Regions from separate parts of the Arthrobacter sp. PvP103 genome, predicted to be linked through region 3. Evidence: riboswitches for the same ligand, from Rfam matches in the RefSeq annotation. Region 3 holds a riboswitch; each other region holds the start of a gene.
The links. Region 3 has a riboswitch for S-adenosylmethionine ahead of JOE41_RS03285 (aminotransferase class V-fold PLP-dependent enzyme). Riboswitches for the same ligand answer to the same signal wherever they lie in the genome.

Region 1: another riboswitch for S-adenosylmethionine. It lies ahead of JOE41_RS17615 (bifunctional o-acetylhomoserine/o-acetylserine sulfhydrylase); the one in region 3 lies ahead of JOE41_RS03285 (aminotransferase class V-fold PLP-dependent enzyme).
Region 2: another riboswitch for S-adenosylmethionine. It lies ahead of JOE41_RS09655 (DUF1737 domain-containing protein); the one in region 3 lies ahead of JOE41_RS03285 (aminotransferase class V-fold PLP-dependent enzyme).

The regions. Positions count from the first base shown of each region.
Region 1 is NZ_JAFIBQ010000001.1:3,860,875-3,868,314, reverse strand. Features, by position in the region: gene JOE41_RS17625 (MFS transporter) at 1-940, opposite strand, end outside; gene JOE41_RS17620 (homoserine O-acetyltransferase) at 1,111-2,295, opposite strand; SAM riboswitch class IV at 2,308-2,423, opposite strand; gene JOE41_RS17615 (bifunctional o-acetylhomoserine/o-acetylserine sulfhydrylase) at 2,514-3,830, opposite strand; SAM riboswitch class IV at 3,892-4,006, opposite strand; gene JOE41_RS17610 (VOC family protein) at 4,168-4,806, shown strand; gene JOE41_RS17605 (CPBP family intramembrane glutamic endopeptidase) at 4,934-5,701, opposite strand; gene JOE41_RS17600 (histidine phosphatase family protein) at 5,811-6,491, shown strand; gene hutI (imidazolonepropionase) at 6,510-7,440, opposite strand, start outside.
Region 2 is NZ_JAFIBQ010000001.1:2,099,892-2,107,331, reverse strand. Features, by position in the region: gene JOE41_RS09675 (glutamate--cysteine ligase) at 1-668, shown strand, start outside; gene JOE41_RS09670 (hypothetical protein) at 697-1,020, shown strand; gene JOE41_RS09665 (O-succinylhomoserine sulfhydrylase) at 1,072-2,280, opposite strand; gene JOE41_RS09660 (rhodanese-like domain-containing protein) at 2,281-2,691, opposite strand; gene JOE41_RS09655 (DUF1737 domain-containing protein) at 2,688-2,957, opposite strand; SAM riboswitch class IV at 3,040-3,152, opposite strand; gene JOE41_RS09650 (NtaA/DmoA family FMN-dependent monooxygenase) at 3,373-4,668, shown strand; gene JOE41_RS09645 (aromatic amino acid ammonia-lyase) at 4,673-6,277, shown strand; gene JOE41_RS09640 (PLP-dependent cysteine synthase family protein) at 6,274-7,308, shown strand.
Region 3 is NZ_JAFIBQ010000001.1:700,090-707,529, reverse strand. Features, by position in the region: gene JOE41_RS03295 (metal-dependent transcriptional regulator) at 1-582, opposite strand, end outside; gene JOE41_RS03290 (class I SAM-dependent methyltransferase) at 614-1,387, opposite strand; gene JOE41_RS03285 (aminotransferase class V-fold PLP-dependent enzyme) at 1,451-2,863, opposite strand; SAM riboswitch class IV at 2,899-3,012, opposite strand; gene hisN (histidinol-phosphatase) at 3,242-4,054, opposite strand; gene JOE41_RS03275 (ribosome small subunit-dependent GTPase A) at 4,095-5,210, opposite strand; gene aroA (3-phosphoshikimate 1-carboxyvinyltransferase) at 5,200-6,582, opposite strand; gene JOE41_RS03265 (DoxX family protein) at 6,589-7,137, opposite strand.

The DNA.
Region 1 (7,440 bases), 3.2 Mb from region 3:
CGTCGGAAAGCTTGCCGACCATGGGTACGGCGCAGAAGTGGATGAAGTGCGCCACCAGGAGGAGCAGGAGGATCCTCGATGTGTCGGTCTGGACCACAACCTTCAGGTAGGTGATGGAGAACGTGACCACGAGGTAGTACAAAATGTTTTCCGCGAACCGCAGGCCCATGGCGGTGAAGACACCGCGCGGGTAGCGGCGGAAGACCTCGGCCACGCCGTAGCCCTTGTTCTCAACAACAACTTCCTTGCGTGCCTCCAGGAAGATGGGGGCGTCCTGGACCTTGGTCCGGATGTAGTAGCCCACGATCACGATCACCGCGGACAGCCAGAAGGCGACGCGCCAGCCCCAGCCGAGGAAGTCGGCGGAGGACAGCGTAGAGGAGAGGGTGAACAGCACGCCGGTGGCCAGGAGGTTGCCCATGGGCACGGCGGACTGCGGCCAGCTGGCCCAGAAGCCGCGTGACTTGCTGGGGCTGTGCTCAGCCACGAGCAGCACGGCGCCGCCCCATTCACCACCGACGGCGAAGCCCTGCACGAAGCGCAGGAACACCAGGAGCGCCGGCGCCCAGTAGCCAATCTGCGCGAATGTGGGGAGGCAGCCCATGGCGAAGGTGGAAACACCCACCAGGACGATGCTCAGCTGGAGCAGCTGCTTCCGGCCGAATTTGTCACCGAAGTGGCCGAAAACGATGCCGCCGATCGGGCGGGCAACGAAGCCCACTGCATAGGTGACGAAAGCGGCGATGATCCCGTCCAGCTCAGTGCCGGAGTTGGGGAAGAACATCTTGCCGAAAACCAGGGTGGCCGCTGAGGCGTAGAGGAAGAACTCATACCACTCAACAACGGTGCCGGCCATTGAGGCCGTCACCACTTTCTTCAGCCCTGAGGCTTTGACGTCAGTCTCATCTGCGCGCCTTGCGGCGGAGTTTTGCATGCTCATTGTGAACTCCTTCGGCGTCTCCGTCGACACCATGTGGACCATTCGGTAGCGGTCGCGTGTGATGTGCACCACCAACGCGCCGGTCCCCTAGAGTATGGACTCACATTGCCGCAGGCTCAACGCCATTTTCTGCAGAACAGCTCTGCATAAATGCACATTGAGCCAAGGGGCTAGGCGAAAAAGTTCTGCCTCAGCTGCGCGCTAAGCTGCCCGATTTCAGTCAGGAAACCGTCGTGGCCGATGGGCGCCTCGATGACGTGCACCGGGACGTCGCCCGGCAGTGCCGCCGCCAGTTCGCGGGACTGTGCAGGAAAATACAGCCGGTCGGTGTTAACGGCGGCGATGAAGAACTCAGCCTTGGCCTGGGCCAGCGCGTCCTTGAGCGGGCCGCGTCCCCGGCCGACGTCGTGGCTCATGAGCGCTTCCGTGATGGCGATGTAACTGTTGGCATCGAAGCGGCGGACCAGCTTGGTGCCCTGATGGTCGAGGTAGCTCTCCACCTGGTAACGGCCGCGGTCCCCCAGCGAGACTGCCTGAAGCGGGGCTTCGCCGCCCTGGGCGCTCCGGCCGAACCGGGCCTCCAGCTCGTCTGCGGAGCGGTACGTGATGTGCGCGATCCTGCGCGCCAGGGCCAGGCCGGCCTCAGGCTCCGCGCCGCCGTAGTAATCACCGCCGTTGAAGTTGACGTCCTGGCGGATGGCGAGGGTCTGCGCCTGGGCAAAGGCGATCTGCTCGGCAGTACTGCTGGCCCCGATGGAAATGACGGCACAGCGCCGGACCCGGTCAGGGAAGCTAACGGCCCATTCCAAGGCGCGGGCTCCACCCAGGGATCCGCCCAGGACGGCGTACCAGCTGTCGATGCCAAGGGCGTCCGCCAACCGGGCCTCGGCCGCAGTGGTGTCGCGCAGGGTCACCAGGGGGAAGCGCGAGCCCCACGGCCTGCCGTCCGGCGCGGGAGTGGAAGGCCCGGTGGAGCCGTAGCAACCGCCCAGGATGTTGATGGAGACCACGAAGTACTGGTCCGTATCAACCGGGGCGCCGGGCCCGGCAAGCTGCTCCCACCAGCCTTCTTCGTCACTGGCTCCCCTGGTAACGTGCGTGCTGCCGGTCAGGGCATGCTGCACCAGCACGGCGTTGGAACGGTCCGCGTTCAGCGTGCCCCACGTCTCGTAGGCGAGTGTGACGTCCGGCAGATGCCCGCCGGCTTCAAGGTCAAGCCCGCCGATGCCCTGGAACCTGACGGTACCGTCGGGGACAGTGCCTGCGGTTTTGCCCGCGGTGGTTTTCACGTCACGGGCTGACAGGCTGTGGCTGGATGTTTCGGGTACACCGCTGCGGGTGACGGCAATCGTCATCTGAGGACCTCTTCTTCGCGCTTGCCTGCCGCCAACTGGCCGGCAGGCCAGGTCTTCACCCGGGGCACCCCGCCGCGAAAGGAGGGTTGCCGGCCAGCAAGCCGGGGCTGTCGCTGGCACTCATGACCTTTAAAGAGTCTACGAAATGCGTCCCCGCAATGGCGAAGAATGTGACAGCAATATGACTCCCGGCGTCGAGACGCCGGGAGTCACATGCGTCAGTCGCCCTTGGCGGCGCGGAAACCGGCGTCGAGGTCGGCGATGATGTCATCGATGTGTTCCAGCCCCACCGAGAGGCGGACCAGGCCCGGCGTGACCCCTGCCACCGCCTGCTGTTCCGCCGTCAGCTGGCTGTGCGTGGTCGACGCCGGGTGGATGACCAGCGAGCGCACGTCACCGATGTTTGCGACATGCGAGTGCAGTTCCAGCGCGTCCACGAACCGCTTGCCGGCCTCGGCCCCGCCAGCGATGTTGAAGGACACGATGGCTCCGGTGCCCTTGGGTCCGTACTTGCGGCCGCGCTCGTACCAGGGGCTGGACGGCAGCCCCGCGTAGGCCACGGATTCGACGTCGGCCCGTGCCTCCAGCCATTCGGCGACGCTCACCGCGTTGGCCACGTGGCGCTCAACGCGCAGGCTCAGCGTTTCCAGGCCCTGGGCGATAAGGAAGGCGTTGAACGGAGAAACGGCCGAGCCGAGGTCCCGCAGGAGCTGGACGCGGGCTTTCAGGATGTAGGAAAGGTTCGCGCCCAGGGCGCCCCCGGCGCCGAGGTCCCGCGCGTAGACAAGCCCGTTGTAGGTGGGGTCCGGGGTGTTGAAGCCGGGAAACTTCTCCGGGTCCTTGCCGAAATCAAAGTTGCCCGAGTCCACGATCACGCCGGCAATGGCGCTGCCGTGCCCGCCAAGGTACTTCGTTGCCGAGTGGACCACAATGTCGGCACCCCATTCCAGCGGCCGGATGAGGTAGGGCGTGGACAGTGTATTGTCCACGATCAGCGGGACACCCGCCTCGTGGGCAACGCCGGAAACGCCTTCGATGTCCAGGACATCCTGGCGCGGGTTGGACACCACTTCGGCAAAGAAAAGCTTGGTGTTTGGCCGGACTGCGTCCTTCCATTGCTGGAGGTTGTCCGGGTCCTCGACGAAGGTCACGGAGATGCCGAACTTCTTCAGGGTGTGGGCCAGCAGGTTGTAGGTGCCGCCATAGAGGCTGGGGCTGGCCACCACGTGATCACCGGCTTCGGCGACATTGAGGATGGCGAATGTTTCGGCCGCCTGCCCCGAACTGAGCAGCAGCGCCGCCAGGCCGCCCTCAAGGCTGGCCACGCGCTGCTCCACTGCGTCCTGGGTGGGATTGCCGATGCGCGTGTAGATGGGCGCCAGTTCGGCCAGCGCAAAGCGGTTGGCAGCGCTCTCGGCGCTCGGGAACACGAACGACGTCGTCTGGTAGATGGGGAGGGCCCTGGCGCCGGTGGCGCTGTCCGGCTCCTGCCCTGCGTGGATCTGGCGGGTTTCGAAAGACCAGGCATTGGACATTGAAGACTCCTTCTAAAGAAAGGCACCACAGGCGGACGCACGGTATGCCGGGCCGGTTCTGGTGCCGCGCTTGCCGACCGGCGATTGCCGGAGGCCAGGTCCTCACCCGGGGCACCCCACCGCGGAACGAGGGTTGCCGGCCAGCAAGCCGGGGCTCGATGCTGGCGCTCATGACCTTGACCCAGTGTAGAAACGGAGCAATCCGTCTGAACAGGTTTGTGACGAAGGACGTCGGCCGCATGATTTTCGTGGGCTTCAGGGCCCTCCGCCATGACATCCCATCTCGGTAAGCATACCCTTAGCTGAGAGCTCCATCACAAAGTGCCAAGATGAGGGCATGCGCATGGATCACGTCTCTTACGCCTGTGAACAAGATGGCTTGGCTGCCACCACCGAACGTATTGCAACCGCCCTCGGCGTCGAAGCCGTTAAGGGCGGGGTACACCCCCGATTTGGCACCCGCAACATGATTATCCCGCTCGCCGGGCACAAGTATTTGGAGGTCGTGGAGGTCCTTGACCACCCGGCATCCGACAAGGCTCCGTTCGGGCAGGCTGTCCGGGCACGCTCCGCAGCTGGCGGCGGCTGGATGGGCTGGTGCGTCGAAGTGGACGACCTGGCACCGTTCGAAGAACGCCTCGGCCGCTCGGCTGTCAACGGCAACCGCAAGTTCCCGGACGGCCGCGAACTCGTCTGGAAGCAGATCGGTATCCTGGGCCTCATTGCAGACCCGCAGGTACCCTACATGCTCAAGTGGGAAGGCGACCCGGAGCTTCACCCGTCCAACGCCTACCCGAGCAACGTCAAGATGTCCAGCCTCACCATCGCCGGCTCGGCCGAGCGCGTCACGGAATGGCTCGGGCAACCGGTCGAGAAGCCCTTGGAGGATGTGGCCGTTGAATGGGTCGCCCCGAAGGGGACGCCGGGAATCCTCTCCGTTACGTTCGAAACCGCCTCCGGGGCAGTAACCATCTAGCCCTCTTACACCGTGTGGTCCTCCGGGCCACGGGCAGCGCGCTGCCTTTACGAACTTCGGCCGCTATCAGCGGGTGCCAACGACGTCACCCACCGATAGCGGCCGAATCCTTTTAAGCGGTTGCCGGCTAGCCCAGCCCGATGGCCTTGCCGAAGAGGCTGAAGCCGACGAACGCCACAATGTCCAGCAGCGCGTGGGCGATCACCAGTGGCATGACGCGGCGGGTCTTCGTATAGATCCACGCAAATACCACGCCCATGATGGCGTTGCCGATGAACGGACCGAACCCCTGGTAGAGGTGGTAGCTGCCCCGGAGCATGGAGCTGGCGAAGATGGCCAGCGGCATGCTCCAGCCAAACTTGCCGAGCCGGTCCAGCAGGTACCCCACCACGATGACCTCCTCCACGATCCCGTGCCGTACGGCGGAGAGAATCAGCACGGGGATGGTCCACCAGTAGGCGTCGAGCGCACTGGGGATGATGGCCGTGGTGATGCCCAGCGCCCGTCCGGCGGCGTACAGCCCCAGGGACGGTATGCCGATCAACGCCGCGAGGCCCAGCCCCTGCAGCAGGTCCTTGCCGGGACGGGCGAAGTTGAAACCGAGTTTGCGGAAGGCCGAGGCCCCGGACTCCCCCGCCGTCCGGTGCTCGGTAAGGAAGTAGATGACCAGCACCACCGGCACCAGGGCGAAAACAATGTCCAGCAGCTGGTACGTGAGGTCGAAGTATTCGCGGCTGCTCTGGGAGCGGTTGAGGGTGGAGGTCCCTTCCGCCAGGGGTGCCCGCGTCAGCTTGTCCAGCAACTGCACCACCGAATACACGGCGGACTGCCCCAGCGACAGACCCAGGACAATCCAGACTTCTAACCGCAGACGACGGCGGGAGGGAACCAGCATGTTCCTATCTTGCCTTCACTTTCTGGTTCTTTCCTGTCCGCCGCTTCCGGCCGGTCGCAGGGCAACGCTTCCGCTGAGCCGCGCGGTCCGGGGCCTATGCTTGGAATTTATGAGTGCGCCCGGAAAAATCATCATGATCCGGCACGGCCAGTCCGCCGCCAATGCCGACACCTCCATCTATAACCGGGTGCCCGATTACCGCATACCGCTGACCGAACTCGGCGTGGCACAGGCCCGGGCCGCGGGCGAGGAGATCCGCCGGGAACTGGACGGGCGGCAGGTGTGTGTGTACGTCTCGCCGTACCTCCGGGCCTACCAGACCCTTGAAGCGCTCAACCTGGGACCGCTGGTGGAACGGATCATCGAGGAACCCAGGCTCCGCGAACAGGACTGGGCCAACTTCCAGATCGCCGGGGACATTGAGGACCAAAAGGAACTCCGGAACGCCTACGGCCACTTCTTCTACCGCTTCCGTGAGGGTGAATCCGGCTCCGACGTCTACGACCGGATCTCCTCTTTTATGGAAACCCTCCACCGGCACTGGTCCAAGCCCACCTACGCCCCGAACGCCCTATTCGTGACGCACGGGCTCACCATGCGGCTGTTCTGCATGCGCTGGTTCCACTGGTCCGTCGAGTATTTCGAGTCGCTCAACAACCCGGAGAATGCCGAAGTGCGGACCCTGGTGCGCACGGATAAGGGCAAGTACGAACTGGACAAGCCGTTCAGCCAGTGGGAGGACCGCCGCGTGGACGAGACAGTCCTGGACGCTCCGCCCATGGTCTTCTAGGCGCTTCCGGCCGGCGCGTCAGCGGGCACGGACGCCCGCCCGCCAGACGGCGTGGGTCAGCGGGATGCCCGGCCGGTAGGCCAGGTGGGTGGCCGAGGGTGCGTTGAGCAGGTGCAGGTCTGCGCGGTGGCCGATAGCGACCGAACCCACCGCCCGTTCGCCGTCGACGTCGTTGCCCGCCTCCCGCCGCAGCGCAAGGGCACCGCCGTACGTCGCAGCGCGGACGGCCTCATGGACGCTCAGCCGCATCTGGAGAACGGCGGTGGTCACGCAGAACGCCATGGAGCTCGTGTAGGAGGTGCCGGGGTTGCAGTTGGAGGCCAGGGCAATCGGCACCCCGGCGTCGAGCAGCTCGCGCCCGGGAGCAAGCGGCTGGCGGGTGGAGAGGTCGCAGGCCGGCAGGCAGGTGGCCACGGTCCCCCGCGTTCCGGCACCCTGCCACCCGGACCAACTCCCTGCCAGTGCCTCCACGTCCGCGGCGGACAGGTAGTTGACGTGGTCAACGCTTGCCGCGCCGAATTCCACGGCCAGCCGCACGCCCGGTCCTTCGCCGAGCTGGTTGCCGTGGACGCGGAGGCCCATACCCGCATCCTTGCAGGCCTGCAGCACACGGCGCGACTGTTGCTCGTTGAAGGCCCCCTGCTCGCAGAACACGTCCGCCCAGCTGACGTAGGGCCGGACGGCCGCCAGCATGGGCCCGCACACCAGGTCGGTATATTCGTCGGCATCGGCACCGGCGGGGACCAGGTGCGCGCCCAGGTATGTGACTTCGTCAGCCACCGTGGAGGCGATGCGCGCGCTGCGCGTTTCGTTTTCCACGTCCAGGCCGTAGCCGGTCTTGGTTTCGAGGTACGTGGTGCCCTGCGAGACCGCTTCGGCCACGCGGCCCAGGGCCAGCCTGGTGAGGTCGAAGTCGCTTGTCCCGCGGGTGGCACCGGTGGTCACGGCG
Region 2 (7,440 bases), 1.4 Mb from region 3:
GTTACCGCACGCAGGCCTGGAACCGCTGGCCGACGTCGGGCCCGTCCCAGATCTTCGGGACGCACTCCATGTACCGCCGCGTGGTCACCCGGCTGCTGGACAGCGGCGTGCTGCTGGACGAGGGCATGATCTATTTTGATGCGAGGCTCTCCCGGAACCACCCCACCGTGGAAGTCCGGGTGGCGGACGTTTGCCTGCAGGCCGAGGACGCCGCCCTGATCGCCGTGCTGGTGCGGGCGCTGGTGGAATCGGCCAGCAGGGAATGGCGGGCCGGTGTAGACCCCGCGCCCGTGCCGACGGTGCTCCTGCGGATGGCCGCGTGGCAGGCAAGCAACTGCGGACTCCGGGGAGACCTTCTGGATTTCGGCACGTTCCGCCCCGCTCCCGCCGAGGAAGTCGTGGAGGCGCTGGTGGACTACGTCGCGCCCGTCCTGGCGGAACAGGACGAGCTGGAACTGGCCTGGGAAGGCGTGCGGAGGATCCTGGACCGGGGGACCGGTTCGGAACAGCAGCGGCTTGCCATGCAGGAAGGCCTTGCCGGTAACCCGGAGGCCGCCGCCGGGCTGGCCGCCGTGGTTGCCCACGCGGTGGACGTGAGCATGCGCCGGACCGAAGCCGTCACCGCGCGCGAGAAGGCGCCGGTGCTGCTGCGCGTTCGCCAGTCCTGAACAGGTTCCTACTACCCCGGAGCGCGCCATGGAAACCGAATACGCAACAGTCGCCGGCCACGATGTCACCACCATCACCTGCGTCTGCGGAAACACCGTCAGCGACGAAGGGCTGATCCAGGCCAACTCCGAAGGCATGCCCGTCCACCTTGGCGAGGGCACTCCTGTCCCGGCCGGACTGGCCGAGTGGCCCGGGGATGAGGACCTCTACACGCTGTGCCCGGCATGCGGCCGCGTCTACCATGACACCGTCATCGAAGAGACCGGCACCGCGCCAGTCGCCTTCACTGTGGACGTTGCGGCCGCCCCGATAGCCGAAGCGATCCGCCTGCACTGGGAGCTGGACACCTGACGTTCGGCGCGGAAGGCCTTCGTAGCTTGGCGCTGATCAGGGGCGGGATGGTCAGATCTGTTTGAGCGCCTGCTCCAGGTCGCGGATGAGGTCGTCAACATCCTCGAGTCCGACCGACAGGCGGACCACGCCGTCGCTCAACCCGATGGCGGCCCGGCCATCCGGCCCCATGGCACGGTGCGTGGTGGTGGCCGGGTGGGTGATGAGCGTCTTGGCATCGCCGAGGTTGTTGGAGATGTCGATGATCCGCAGCGCGTCCAGCAGGGCAAAGGCTGCTTCCTTCGCCGTGCGGCCCGCCGACGGCAGAAGCTCCAGCGTGAGCACGGTACCGCCGGCCTTCATCTGCTTGGCCGCCAGCTCATACTGCGGGTGGGACTTCAGCAGCGGGTACTTGACCCAGCTGACCGCCGGCTGGCCTTCCAGCCACTCGGCCAGGCGAAGCGCGGAGGCCGAGGAATGGTTGACGCGCAGCGCCATGGTTTCCAGGCCCTTCGTCAGCACCCAGGCGTTGAAGGCGGAAAGCGCCGGCCCGGTGTGGCGCATCAGCTGCTTGACCGGGCCTTCGATGAACTCCTTGGTGCCCAGGATGGCGCCGCCAAGGACCCGCCCCTGGCCGTCAATGTGCTTGGTGCCGGAGTACACCACCACATCCGCGCCGAGCTCCCCGCAGCGCTGCAGCAGGGGGGTGGCAAAGACATTGTCGACGACGACGGTCGCCCCGGCAGCGTGGGCCAGTTCGCTGACCGCGGCGATGTCCACGATCTCCTGCATCGGGTTCGACGGCGACTCGAAGAAGACCGCCGTCGTCGGTTCCGCCAAAGCGGTCCGCCACTGTTCCAGGTCCGGGCCGTCCACGAACACCGTTTCGACGCCCCACCGGGGCAGGATCTCGTTCAAAATGACAAAGCAGGAGCCGAACAGCGACCGGGCGGCAACCACCCGGTCACCGGCAGCCAGCAGGGCACCCAGTGCCGTAAAGACGGCGGACATGCCGGACGCCGTCGCAAAGCACGCTTCGGTGCCCTCGAGCAGCCGGAGGCGTTCCTGGAAGGTGGCCACGGAGGGGTTGCCGTACCGGGAGTACACAAACCGTTCGTCCTCGCCGGTGAATGCCCGCTCGGCAGCTGCCGCGGATTCGTAGACGAACCCCGAGTTGAGGAAGATCGGCTCGGCGGTCTCCTGGAAATTGGTGCGGTCGAGTCCGCCGCGGACAGCCTGGGTGTCAGGGCTCCAGCCAGCGGCGTCGGGATTGAAGGTCACTTAGTTCTTTCCGAGATTGGTGGGCAGGCCGCGGTTCTTCCAGCCGTTGACGGTGCGTTCGCCGTAACGGTCCGGTTCGCCTTCGAAGCCTTCGAGGACGTTGTAGGCGGTGAACCCGGCCCGGGTGGCGGCAATGGCCGCGGCAACGGACCGGACACCGGAACGGCAGAGGAACACCAGTTCGACGCCGGAGTCCTCGGGGGCCTGCTGCTTCAGCTGGTCGACAAAATCCGGGTTGGGGATGCCGCCGGGGAAGGTCCACTGGATAAAGAGGGGATCGTTATCCGTGGCTTTGGTGTCCGGGATGCCGATGTGCGCCCACTCGCCCTCAGTGCGGACATCCACCAGGACGGCGCCCTGCTCCAGTTTGGCCCAGGCGTCCTGCGGGCTCAGGTCTCCGGCGTAGCTCATGCGTGGCCCTCGAAGCCTTCGCCCGGGAAATCGGCGTCGAACTCAAGTTCGTCCACTGCAGTTGCCACCGCCGCGTCGGAGCTGGCGACTGCCTCGGGCAGGATCACGGCCTGGGCAACGATCACGCTGGTGCCGTTGAAGGTTGCCGCCGGGCCTCCGTGCAGGACATAGCCGTCGGCCAGTGCTGCGGAAATGCGCTCGCAGAACGAGCGGTCGTCGGGGCCGGTGATGAGCCGGTAGGCCAGCCTTTCCTGCGGCAGTGCCAGGGCCGGTTGTTCCTGGCCGGCGGCGGCTGGTTCGGCTGCCGGGGCCAGCTGTGCGGGTGCGTCGGACACGACGGATCTCCTTCTCTCACGCTTGCAATTCGAATATCGATATGCCGAGTATTCACCTGAGGCACCCCGCCGTGGAAGGAGGGTTGCCGACCGGCCAGTCAGGGCTTGGCGCCGGTTCTCATTACTCCCCAAAAACGTAACACTTACGACGGCGGCCCGCACCGCCGTCGTCGTCATCTTCCGTAACGGGAACGCCCGCACCGCGGCCCCGCATCCGCCCCGGCGGTACCCCCGGCTGCAGTTACAAAAGACCCTGCCGGGGGGATAATGACGGGAGATGAACCGCTGTAACGCCGGATGAAATCAGGCAGCCGTGAATGAATCGAATCGGAATACAGGCAGTCCCATGCTGCACTTCGGTTGGTTTGTGGGTCACGGGTTCGGCGTCCAGGGGTGGGGTACGCCCGGGTATGGCATCGGGTACGACTGGAAAAAACCCGCCCTGTACCAGCACGCCGTGCGGGAATTCGAGCGGGCAGGGCTGGACCTTTTCATCATCGAGGACTCGCTCACCGTACCGGACACGTACGGCGGAAGCGCCAAGGTGTCGCTGGCGCAGGCGTCCTTTGCGCCGAAGCACGATCCGCTGGCACTGGTGCCCTACCTGCTCTCCGCCACGGAACACCTGGGCATTGTTCCCACGGTGAGTGCGTCCTTCTACCCGCCGTTCACCGCTGCCCGGCTCCTGGCCACGCTGCAGCATTTCTCCAGCGGCCAGCTGGGCTGGAACGTGGTGACCTCCGGCAGCGATCTTGCTGCGCAGAACTACGGGCTGGACCAGCAGATCGAGCATGACCTCCGCTATGAGAAGGCGGAGGAATTCGTGGACGTGGTGCGCAAGCTCTGGCGCAGCTGGGAGCCGGACGCCATCGTCGAGGATTCGGACGCCGGCATCTTTGCCGACCATACGAAGGTCCATCCGATCAACCACGACGGCCAATTCTTCAAGGTCCGGGGCCCGCTCAACACCGCGCCGCTGCCTGAGGAACCGGTGCTGGTGCAGGCTGGGGCGTCCCCGCGGGGCAAGGCTTTCGCGGGCGGCAACGCGGACGTCGCAATTGCCCTCGCCAGGGGCGCAGACGGCATGAGGGCCTACCGTGATTCGATCCGGGCCGAGGCGGCCGCGGCGGGGCGGGACCCCGACGACGTCAAGGTGCTGTTTGTCCTCAAACCCACCGTGGTGGGCTCCCGCGCCGAAGCGGACGAGCTCCGGGAGCAGCGCCGCCAGCTCACGCAGCGCGACATCGACAGCCAGCTGAACTCCATCTCCTACCTCTCCGTGATCGACTTCCAGCAGTTCGACCTCGACGCCCCGCTCCCCGAGCTCACCACGAACAGCAACCAGGGCACCCTGGATCATTTCGCCAAGGCGGGTCCTCCCGGGTCCACGCTGCGCCAGCTCCTGCAGGCCCGCAGCGGCGGCGCCGGGGACAGCATCATCGGCACGGCCGAGGAAATTGCCGACTACGTCGAAGAAACCGGCGTGCAGGTGGGCGGGGACGGCTTCCTGTTCTCGGGTTTCGTTGATCCGGCCACCGTTCATGGTGTGCTGGACCGGCTGGCCCCGGTGCTGCGACGCCGCGGGCTGCTCCGGACAAGCTATGGCGACGGCGGCTTCCGCCGGAACCTGCTGGACTTCTAGTGCCATGGGCGGCGGCAGCGGAGACTTCCTGATCGGCACGGCGCACCTGCGCGCCAGGGACGTCGCCGAGGCCGCGGCTGATCCCGCGGTTAAGTTCGTCCTGAGCGTGGACGCCCTGGAGCTGATCGGGCTCTCGCGTGAGGTGGTGCAGCAGGCCATCGACTCCGGCCACCGCGTCTACGGACTCAATACGCTGCTGGGATCCGGGCGGGACACCGCCGTGGAGAAGAAGTCGATCCTCGCCTACCAGGTGCAGGTGGTGCGGTACCACAACAGCGGGGTGGGCGTGTTTCTCGGCGCCGATGAGGTCCGGGCCGTGATCCTGGCGAGGCTTGTGGGCTTCAGCCGCGGCGGCTCCGGCGTCCGGCCGGAAACAGCCCGCTTCTACGTTGAAATGCTCAACCGCGGCGTGGTCCCCGCCATCCCGCGCGAAGGTTCCGTAGGCTCCGCAGACCTGACCCACCTCGCCGCAGTGGCCGCCGTCGCCATCGGGGAGGGCCAGGCGTTGGCAGTGGACGGCCAGCTGCTGCCCGGCGGCCAGGCCCTGGCGGACGCCGGGCTGGCTCCGCTGGAACTCGCGCCCGGCGAAGCCCTGGCCCTGGTTAGCTCCAACTCCTATTCCATCGGCGTGGGCGCGCTGGTGCTGCACCGCATCCTGCGGCTCGCCGACCTGGCGGACACCGCGCTCGCGTTGTCGCTTGAGGCGACGGCAAGGCACGACGGCGGCGGCAACCTCAGCCCGTTTTCGCCGGCTGTGCAGGCGGCCAAGGCAGTGCACGGGCAGTCGGTCACGGCGGCCCATGTGCTACGGCTCCTCGAGGGCGGGTGGCTGGAGGACCCGGAGCGGGAGGTGTCGGTGCAGGACGCGCTTTCCTTCCGCGCGGCACCCCAGACCCACGGCGCCATCCGGTGGCAGGTCACGGCGCTGGAAGACGCTCTGGAAGTGGAACTGAACGGCCGGGGCGACAACCCGCTGACCGACATCGGCTCCGGCCGGATGGTCTCCGGCGGTAACTTCCAGCCCATGCAGCTGGCCCTGGCATTCGAGGCGCTGCGCCTGGGACTGGCCCACCTCGGGATCAGCAGCGAACGCCGGATCGCCAAGCTCTACCCGCCGCAGCGTCGGATCCGCCAGCGGCACCTCGAGGCCGCCACGAACGGAGCACCGCTGGAGCCGGAAGAGCTGCCCGGACTGCTCTGGTATTCGGCCGCAGGCCTGCTGTCCGAGCTCAAGTTCCTCGCGGCGCCGGCAACACTTGGTGCGCCCACGCTGTCCGCCGATGTCGAAGACCACTCCACACTGGCGCCGCTGGCACTCCAGCAGCTGGAGCGTTCCGTCGATGCTGCCGGGAAGCTGCTCGCCATCGAAGCGCTGACAGCGGCGTACCTGCTGGGGGCGGCGGAAGCGCGCGCGGTGCGGCCGCTGGGAAACGGGACGGCCGCCGTCGTCGACCGTCTTTCCGGCGTGCTGGCCCGGCACCTGCCGGCCGCGGCGCTCGTGGACGAGGCGCGCGTTGAACTGGACGCGTTCCTCGGCAACGGCTTCAACAGTGCCCTGAACGGCGGCCGGGATTCCCATGCCGTCGGCGGCACGGAAAGGCAGCGATGAGCACCATGACAGGCAGGCACGCGGTCCGGGAGGCTGATGTTGCGGCGGATGCCGCCGCCGTCCTGGCACAGGTGGGAAACACCCCGCTGGTGCCGCTTGACGTCCTGGGCAAGGGGCTGGGCAGCACGGTTTACGTCAAGCTCGAATCCGACAATCCCGGCGGCTCCATCAAGGACCGGACGGCCCTGAGCATGGTCCGCGCGGCTGAGCGCAGCGGTGAGCTCCGGCCGGGGGCAACCATCGTGGAGAGCACGTCCGGGAACACCGGGATCGGGCTGGCGCTGATTGGTGCCCTCACCGGACACCCCGTGGTGGTGGTCACCGGGGACACCATCTCATCCGAGAAGCTTGCCGCGCTGCACCGTTACGGTGCCAGGGTGGTGGTGACGGACTGGACCGCGCCGTCGGAGTCGCCGGAGAACGCACGGGCGGTCGCGGCCCGGATCACGGCAGAGAACCAGGGCGCCTGGCGGCCTCAGCAGTTCGACAATCCGGCCAATCCGCTGGCCCATTACGAAGGGACAGCGCCGGAAATCTGGCAGCAGACGTCCGGGAGAGTGACGCATTTCGTGGCCGGGATCGGCACTGGCGGCACCATCAGCGGCAATGGCCGGTACCTGAAGGAAAAGACCGGCGGCCATGTGGAGGTGATCGCCGCGGATCCTGTTGGTTCCGTGTACAGCGGGGGCAACCCCGGCGAGATCCTGGTGGACGGCGTGGGCAACTCCTGGCCGGAAGCCGAGTGGCCCAAGATCTTCGACCGCGGCATTGTGGACCGCTTCCTGCGCATTCCCAACAACGAGGTGTACACCACGGAGCACCGGCTGCTGAATGAAGAGGGGCTGTCCCTGGGACCCTCGTCCGGGCTCGCGGTGGCTGCGGCGCTCAGGGTCGCTCGTGCCGCGCCGCGCGGGTCCGTGGTGGTGGCGATAGCTCCCGACGCCGGCAGCAACTACCTGAGCAAGGCCTTCAATCCTGTGTGGCTGGCCGACAAGCACATCCATCTGGCCGCTGAATTCGTGGAGGAGTAACTCGCCTGCTTAGCATTACGACTCGGATACAGCTAGAGACAGACGGACCGGTCGCGTTGTACTCTTTTGAAACGTTCGCGGTTCCCGCATCCTCGAATAAGAATGCGGTGCAATCATGGACGGGTCCCGGGC
Region 3 (7,440 bases):
AAACGGTTTCCGGCCCAGCACTTCGATGTCGGCGTCCAGGTCGATTTCCTGCGCGGATAGATAGCGCAGGAGCTCGGGATTGTCGTCGCTGATCCGGGTGATGCGGCCTTTATGACCCTCGTCGAGTTCGCTCATCCGGTGCGCGTGCGGCATGTGGACCGTACCGTCGGCCGCCGGGATTGGATCACCGTGCGGGTCTCGTAGGGGATTGCCCAGCTTTCCGGCCATCCGTTCGATGAACGTGTCAGACACCGCGTGCTCCAGAAGCTCGGCCTCGTCATGGACCTCGTCCCAGCTGTAGCCGAGCTCCTGCACGAGGTAGGTCTCAATGAGGCGGTGGCGACGCACCATGGAGAGCGCGAGCCGGACGCCGTCGGCCGTGAGCGTAATGGCACTGTAGGGCTTGTGGTCAACGAGGCCCTGGTCCTTGAGTTTGCGGACCATTTCCGAGACCGAGGAGTTGGCGACGCCGAGCCGCAGGGCCAACTGCGAGGATGTGATGGGTTTGTCCTGCCACTCCGTAAAGGAGTAGATGACCTTGACGTAGTCCTCGATCGAGGAGGAGGGTGCGCCGGTCTTCACGAGTCCAAGCCTACCGCTTTGGCTACGGGACTCATGCCTTGAACGCCCGCCAGGTCTGGGTCAGGTAGGGGAGTCCGATTACGTCCGCGGCGGAGTGTGCCAGGTGCTCGTGCAGGTACCAGTCCAGGTTGGCGCGGACTTTGGCCCGGATGCTTTCTCCGGCGGCGAGGTAGTAGCTGCGGGACTTTGCCAGTTCGACGATGTCCTCAGTGGTCACGGGGTCTTCCCAGCGCGTCAGGTGGCTCTCAAGTCCGGCGAACTCCGGCCCGACGGCGGGGCGGAAGTCCGGCTTGTGCACATCGCCGGCATGCATGATCCGGGAAAGCCGGTGGACCCACGGGACCGACGTATCCAGCTGGTTCCAGATCAGCCCCAGCACGCCTCCCGGACGGAGAATGCGGGACAGCTCGGTGCTGGCCAGGCGGGGATCGCACCAGTGCCATGCCTGGGCAACGGTGACGACGTCGAACGCGGAGTCCGGGAGCCCGGTGGCCTCCGCGGTGCCCTCGGTCGCAGGAACCCCCGGAAGGGCCAGCCGGAGTTGGGCGAGCATGTCCGGTGACGGATCCACTGCGGTGACAGCCAGGCCGCGCTGCACCAGCAAAGCGGTGTACTTTCCCGTCCCGGCGCCGATGTCAGCGGCGCTGGACGCGCCCGCTACCGTGCCGACGCTTCGTAGCAGCCAGTCCGCGGAATCGGCGGGATAGCCGGGACGGACCCGGTCATAGTGTTCGCCGCCGTCCTGGAAACTCCGGCCGAGCTCGTAGCGGCGCTGGTGGTGTAGTTTGGGGCCTCCCCGTGCCACGTGCAGTCTCCTTCGGGCAGGCTGGAATTCTTACCCCTCGAATTTACCGCACACGCCGCACCCTCAGTCTTCGGTGCAGGGCGCAGCGCCGGCGGTGCCTGGAGTGTTGGGTGCCCAGTCCGGGTAGCTGCGGGTGTCGTTGGCAGGCACCCAGCGGCCCGAGTCCACGACATAGTCCCAGCCCAGGCCGGTCCGGCGAAGTTCCTCGATCCCGGCAAGCAGGCGCTGGGCATCCTCCAAGCGGGAGCCGACGCCGAAGCTTGCCCGCAATGAGCCTGACGGCAGTCCCAGCCGCTTCAGCAGCGGGTGGGCGCAGAAGCGGCCGTCCCGGAGGCCCACGCCGTGTTCGGCGGACAGGTAGGCCGCGACGAGGCCGGCGTCGTAGCCGGCGACGGAGAAGTTGACCACCCCGATGGTGTCATCCGTGTCGCTGAAGATCTGGTGGACAGTGACGCCGTCGATCTTCCGCAGTCCCTCAACGAGGAAGGACCGGATGGCAGTCTCATGGGCGTGCCACAGTTCCTGGTCCAGGGCGCCGATAACCTGGGTGGCCCGGGCCAGGGTGGCGGCCCCGAGGACGTTCGGTGAGCCGCCTTCATGACGTGCCGGCCCGGTGGTCCAGCTAACGGAGTCCAGCCGGGCCTCACGTACGGCTCCGCCGCCTGCGAGGTGGGGCGTCCCGGCGTCGAGCCAGTCCGGCCGGCCCACGAGGACGCCGCTGCCAAACGGCGCGTACAGCTTGTGGCCTGAGAAGGCGAGGTAGTCGACGTCGTCCGCGGCGATGTCGATGCGGCGGTGCGGGGCCAGCTGCGCCGCGTCCACAACGATCCTTGCGCCGTGTTCGTGAGCCAGTGCGGCCAGCACGCGGATGGGGAGGATTTCGCCGGTGACGTTGGAGGCGCCCGTAACGGCCAGCAGGCTGATGTCACCGTGCCGGAGCTCGGAACGCAGGTTCTCCAGGGTGGCCCTAAGCGTCGGGGCGGCCACAACACTCCGGTGCGGGACGCCCTGCCAGGGGAGCAGGTTGGCGTGGTGTTCGATGTCGAGGTACAGCACTTCGCCGATGTGGCGGCCGTCGGCCACCGGCAGGCATCCGGCCAGCAGGTTCAGTGAGTCCGTGGTGTTCCGGGTGAAGATGACGGAATCGTCCGCCCTGCCGCCCACGAACCCGCGGACGATGTCCCGGGCATTTTCGTACACCGACGTGCTGATCTGCGAGGCATAGCCCGCGCCGCGGTGCACGCTGGCGTAGTACGGCAGGATCTCGTTGAGGTAGGCCGAGACAACGGACAGCGCCGGGGCCGATGCGCCGTAGTCCAGGTTCGCGTAGCGGACGTGGCCGCCCTGGATCAGCGGAGCCTGGATCTCCGCGCCGGTAACGGCGGAGAGGGGGCGCTGGGCGACGGTGAACCGCGGGTCCAGAAGGCCTGCAGTGGACGTGGTTGCGGTGTTTGCGGGGAAAGTGGCAGTAGTCATGGGGACCTCACTGTAAAGGGACCCCGCACTCCGGGGATCCGCGCTTGCCGGGTCCGTTCCGGACCGGCCTGGTCGTCACCCGGGGCACCCCACCGCGAATGGAGGGTTGCCGGCCAGCAAACCGGGGTTTAGCGCTGGCACTCGTGACCTGTTTCGAGATTAGGACATTCACCGCGCCGCGGGAAAGTCAGGGCGATTGTTAAGCTCTTTGTTACGCGCGGCGGAAGAAGGGGGCCGGCGCCGAATATAACGACGGCGGACACCCCCTAAGGAGGGCATCCGCCGTCGTTTATTCGGCACCCTGTTGATGTGCCTGCCGGGATGCGCCCGCGACGGAACCTCTTGGCTCCGGGCCCGACGCCGGGGGCGGGGCGCGCGTTAGAGGAGGTCGTCCAGTTCCGGGTTCAGCCGCTTGAGGACCTCTGAATGAAGGATTGAATTGGTGGCCAGGGCGTTGCCGCCGAAGGGGCCGTCCACTCCCTCAAGTGAGGTGAAGCGTCCGCCGGCTTCGGTGACGATCGGCACTAGCGCCGCCATGTCATACAGGTTCAGCTCCGGCTCGCAGGCGATGTCCACCGATCCCTCGGCCACCATGCAGTAGGACCAGAAGTCACCGTAGGCGCGGGTCCGCCAGACCTCTTCAGTGAGCCCCAGGAATTCGTCCAGGTTGCCGCGTTCCTTCCAGCCGCCCAGGCTCGAATAGGAGAGGGACGCGTCAGACAGCCTGGAGACGTTCGAAACCTTCAGCCGGGTGGCAGCCGCAAGCGACCGTCCCATGTAGGCACCCGCCCCCTTCGCGGCCCACCAGCGCTTGCCCAGGGCGGGCGCGCTGACCAGGCCCACCACCGGCTCGCCCTCATCCACGAGGGCGATCAGGGTAGCCCACACCGGCACGCCGCGGACGAAGTTCTTGGTGCCGTCGATCGGGTCGATGATCCAGCGGCGGGAACCATGCCCGGAACTGCCGAACTCTTCACCGAGGACGGCATCTCGCGGACGGGAACGGGAGAGCTGGCCGCGGATGGATTCTTCAGCGGCCTTGTCAGCATCCGTTACCGGCGTCAGATCCGGTTTGGTTTCAATCTGAAGGTCCAGCGCCTTGAAGCGGCTCATGGTCTGGGAGTCAACAGAGTCGGCCAGGACATGGGCGAGGCGCAGGTCATCGTTGTAGCTCGAAGCGGGTTGGGTCATGGTTCCAAACTACCGTCTCTGTGGCCGGCCGGCCGGGATGTCACGAAACGATGCCGAGTTCCTTGGCGTCCTGTGCTTCCATCCGGGGGTCTGTGCCGAGCAACCGACGCAGGGACGCCAGGCGCGCTGCACCGGACGGGCCCGCGTGTCCATGGGCCACCCAGGCGTCCACACCGCAGTTGACGGCGGAGGCATCGTGCTTGCAGCCGCGTTCGCAGGCATCCGTGCCGGGTTCCAGATCGGGGAACGAGCGCAGGATCCGGTCTGGATCCACGTGGGCAAGGCCGAAGGAGCGGATGCCGGGCGTATCAATGATCCAGCTTCCGGCGGGCGCGTCACTGATCCGCAGGGCAAGCGCCGACGACGACGTGTGCCGCCCCCGGCCGGTGACGGCGTTGACGCCTCCCGTGGCCCGCTCAGCACCCGTCAGGGCATTGACCATGGTGGACTTCCCTACGCCGGAATGCCCGAGCATCACGGTGACCTTGCCGTTGAGGTGCGCCCGCAGCTGCGAGACAGCGTCGCTGTCCAGGCGTGCCGAGAGTCCGTCATCGGAGCGTGCATCGATTCCGGAGGCCGCGGCGTCGGCTGTCCGGCTGATGATCACGGGGAAATCAAGGTGCCGGTAGTTGGACAGGAGCTCCGTGGGATCCTTGACGTCCGCTTTGGTGACCAGCAGCAACGGCTCAATCCCGGCGTCGTATGCCGCCACCAGGGCGCGGTCAATAAAGCCGGTGCGCGGTTCCGGATTGGCGGCGGCAACCACCACCACAAGCTGGTCAGCGTTCGCCACCACTGCCCGCTCGATGGGGTCCGTGTCATCGGCGCTGCGCCGCAGCAGCGTGCGGCGGTCCTGGATCTTCACGAGCCGCGCAAGCGTGTCCGGTGCCCCCGAAACATCTCCCACCAGGGACACGAAGTCCCCCGCGACCACGGGCGAACGGCGCAGTTCACGGGCGCGCGCGGCAATCACCGTGCGCTCGTTCCCGCTGTCCTCGCCCACCACCGCCGTATAGCGCCCGCGGTCCACCGTGATGATCCGGCCGGTCACGGCGTCGTCATGGCTGGGCCGGTCCTTGGTCCGGGGACGCGAGCCTTTCTTGTTGGGGCGGATCCGGATATCGGACTCGTCCCAGGAACCGGTGCTACGCCCCACGGGCCTGTTCCGTCTGCCGGCCCGGCTGTTGTGCCAGCATGGATTCCCAAAGTTGCGGAAAGTCCGGCATGGTCTTGGACGTGGTGCCGATGTCTTCCACTTCCACGCCGGGAACGGCGAGGCCCAGGATGGCCCCCGCGGTGGCCATGCGGTGGTCCGCGTAGCTGTGCACGACGCCGCCATGGAGCTTCGCGGGCCGGATCACCAGGCCGTCGGAAGTTTCCTCGGCATCGCCGCCGAGGCGGTTGATCTCCGTGACGAGTGCGGCGAGCCTGTCCGTTTCGTGGCCGCGGAGGTGCGCGATGCCGGTCAGCCGCGACGGACCCGTGGCCAGTGCGCACAGCGCGGCCACTGTCGGTGCAAGTTCGCTGGTGTCGGCAAAGTCCGCCCCCGTGATTTCGGGGCCGCCCGTGACGGTGAGTGTGCCGTTGTCCAGCGTGACCGTGGCGCCCATCGCGGTCAGGATGCTGCGCCAAAGGTCGCCGACCTGCGTGGTGGGGGAGGGCCAGTTGGGAATGCGGACCGTGCCGCGGGTCGCCAGCGCGGCGGCTAGGAACGGCCCGGCATTCGACAGGTCCTGCTCGATGCGGCGATCGAAGGCCCGGATGCGGCCCGGCGCTACAACCCAGTGATTCGGGACGGAATCGTCGACGGACACGCCGACTTCCCTCAGCACGGCGACGGTCATGTTGATGTGGTTCAGGCTGGGGACCGGCTTGCCCACGTGCTCAAGGTGCAGGCCCTCGGTGAAACGCGCGCCCACCAGGAGCAGTGCCGACACGAACTGCGAAGAGGCGCTTGCGTCGATCACCAGATGGCCGCCCCGTACGTGGCCACTGCCCGCCACTGTGAAGGGAAGAGCCGACGGCGGGGTCCCGTCCGCAGCGCGGACGTCGACGCCGAGGGCGGCCAGTGCCTCGATGATGGTGCCCATCGGCCGCTTGCGGGCGTGCGGATCGCCGTCGAAGACTGTCGCCCCGTTGCGGAGCGCAGCCACCGGCGGAACAAAGCGCATGACTGTTCCGGCGAGTCCGCAGTCGATGGCGGCATCGGTCGCCGCGGCGTCGGCACGGAGGGGGGTGACCTCAAGGTCGGGCCCGAACGCGCCGTCGCCATGAACTTCCCTGATACCGGCTCCCAGTTGCCGGAGGGCCTCGATCATGAGGGCCGAGTCGCGCGAATGCAGGGGTGCCCGTAGACGGGACGGCCCATCGGCCAGGGCCGCAAGAACCAGATACCTGTTGGTGAGGGACTTGGAGCCCGGGACGGTGACCGTGGCGTCGACGGGCGCTTCGGCGAACGGTGCCGGCCAGTGCGGCACGTCGGCAACGGGTCCTGAAGTAGCTGACTCGGTGGGGGCGGTGCCTGTCATTCGTGCCTATGCTTTCACTGCGTGGTCCACGGCCTTGCGGACAGCCTTGTCGGCTTTCTTGAGCTTCTTGGTGGTGGTCTTCCGTGCGTCAGCGGCCAGGTGGCTGGCACCCTTGCGGGCATCGGCAGCCAGGTGCTCGGCCCGCCAGGCAAGGCTCGGCTTGCCCGCGGTGTCCACGGATGCAAGCAGCACCCCGCCCGTGAGGGTGACATTCTTCAGCAGCTGGGTGCGTCGCGCATCCCGGCCTTCCTTGGTGGTGATGTCCGCGCTGCGCCACTCGACAAAGGCGTTCAGTGCGGAAATGACCGCAAGGACGGACGCGGCGAGCCGTGCCGACTTGCCAAGGGCGAAAAGCACTCCTGCACCCACCTGGGTGCCGCCGATGACGCGGGCCAGGACCTTTTCGTTCGTGGCGAAGGGAAGGGACTCCGCTGCCCGGCGGAGCAGGGGGGACAGCTGCGTCGCAGTGTCATCCGCGTTCTTGAGCTTGTCCAGGCCGGCGAGAACGAAACTGGAGGCCAGCATGGGGCGGGCGAGAATACGGACAAACGACATGAATTTCCTCCTGGGTGGACGAGCCGCTGGACTTCTGCGGGGGAACCGGTTCTAGTCTTGCACTTTTGCGGAATATTTGCCCGCCGGCCGTGGTTGTGAAAAGCAGGTCCCAGTGGGTGGGGAAGGTACTTGTCCGCGGCCTCGGGCGCTGGCGAACGCCGCACGCTTCGGCCTGGTGCGCCGGCACGCCCCCCAACGCGGACGCCGACACAGCTACACAGGGCCGGTTACAAGGACACAGAGCGGAGATGGAGCTTTGACATTGGTTAGGGACGGAGTGGAACTCCTTGCGCCACCGGAGTT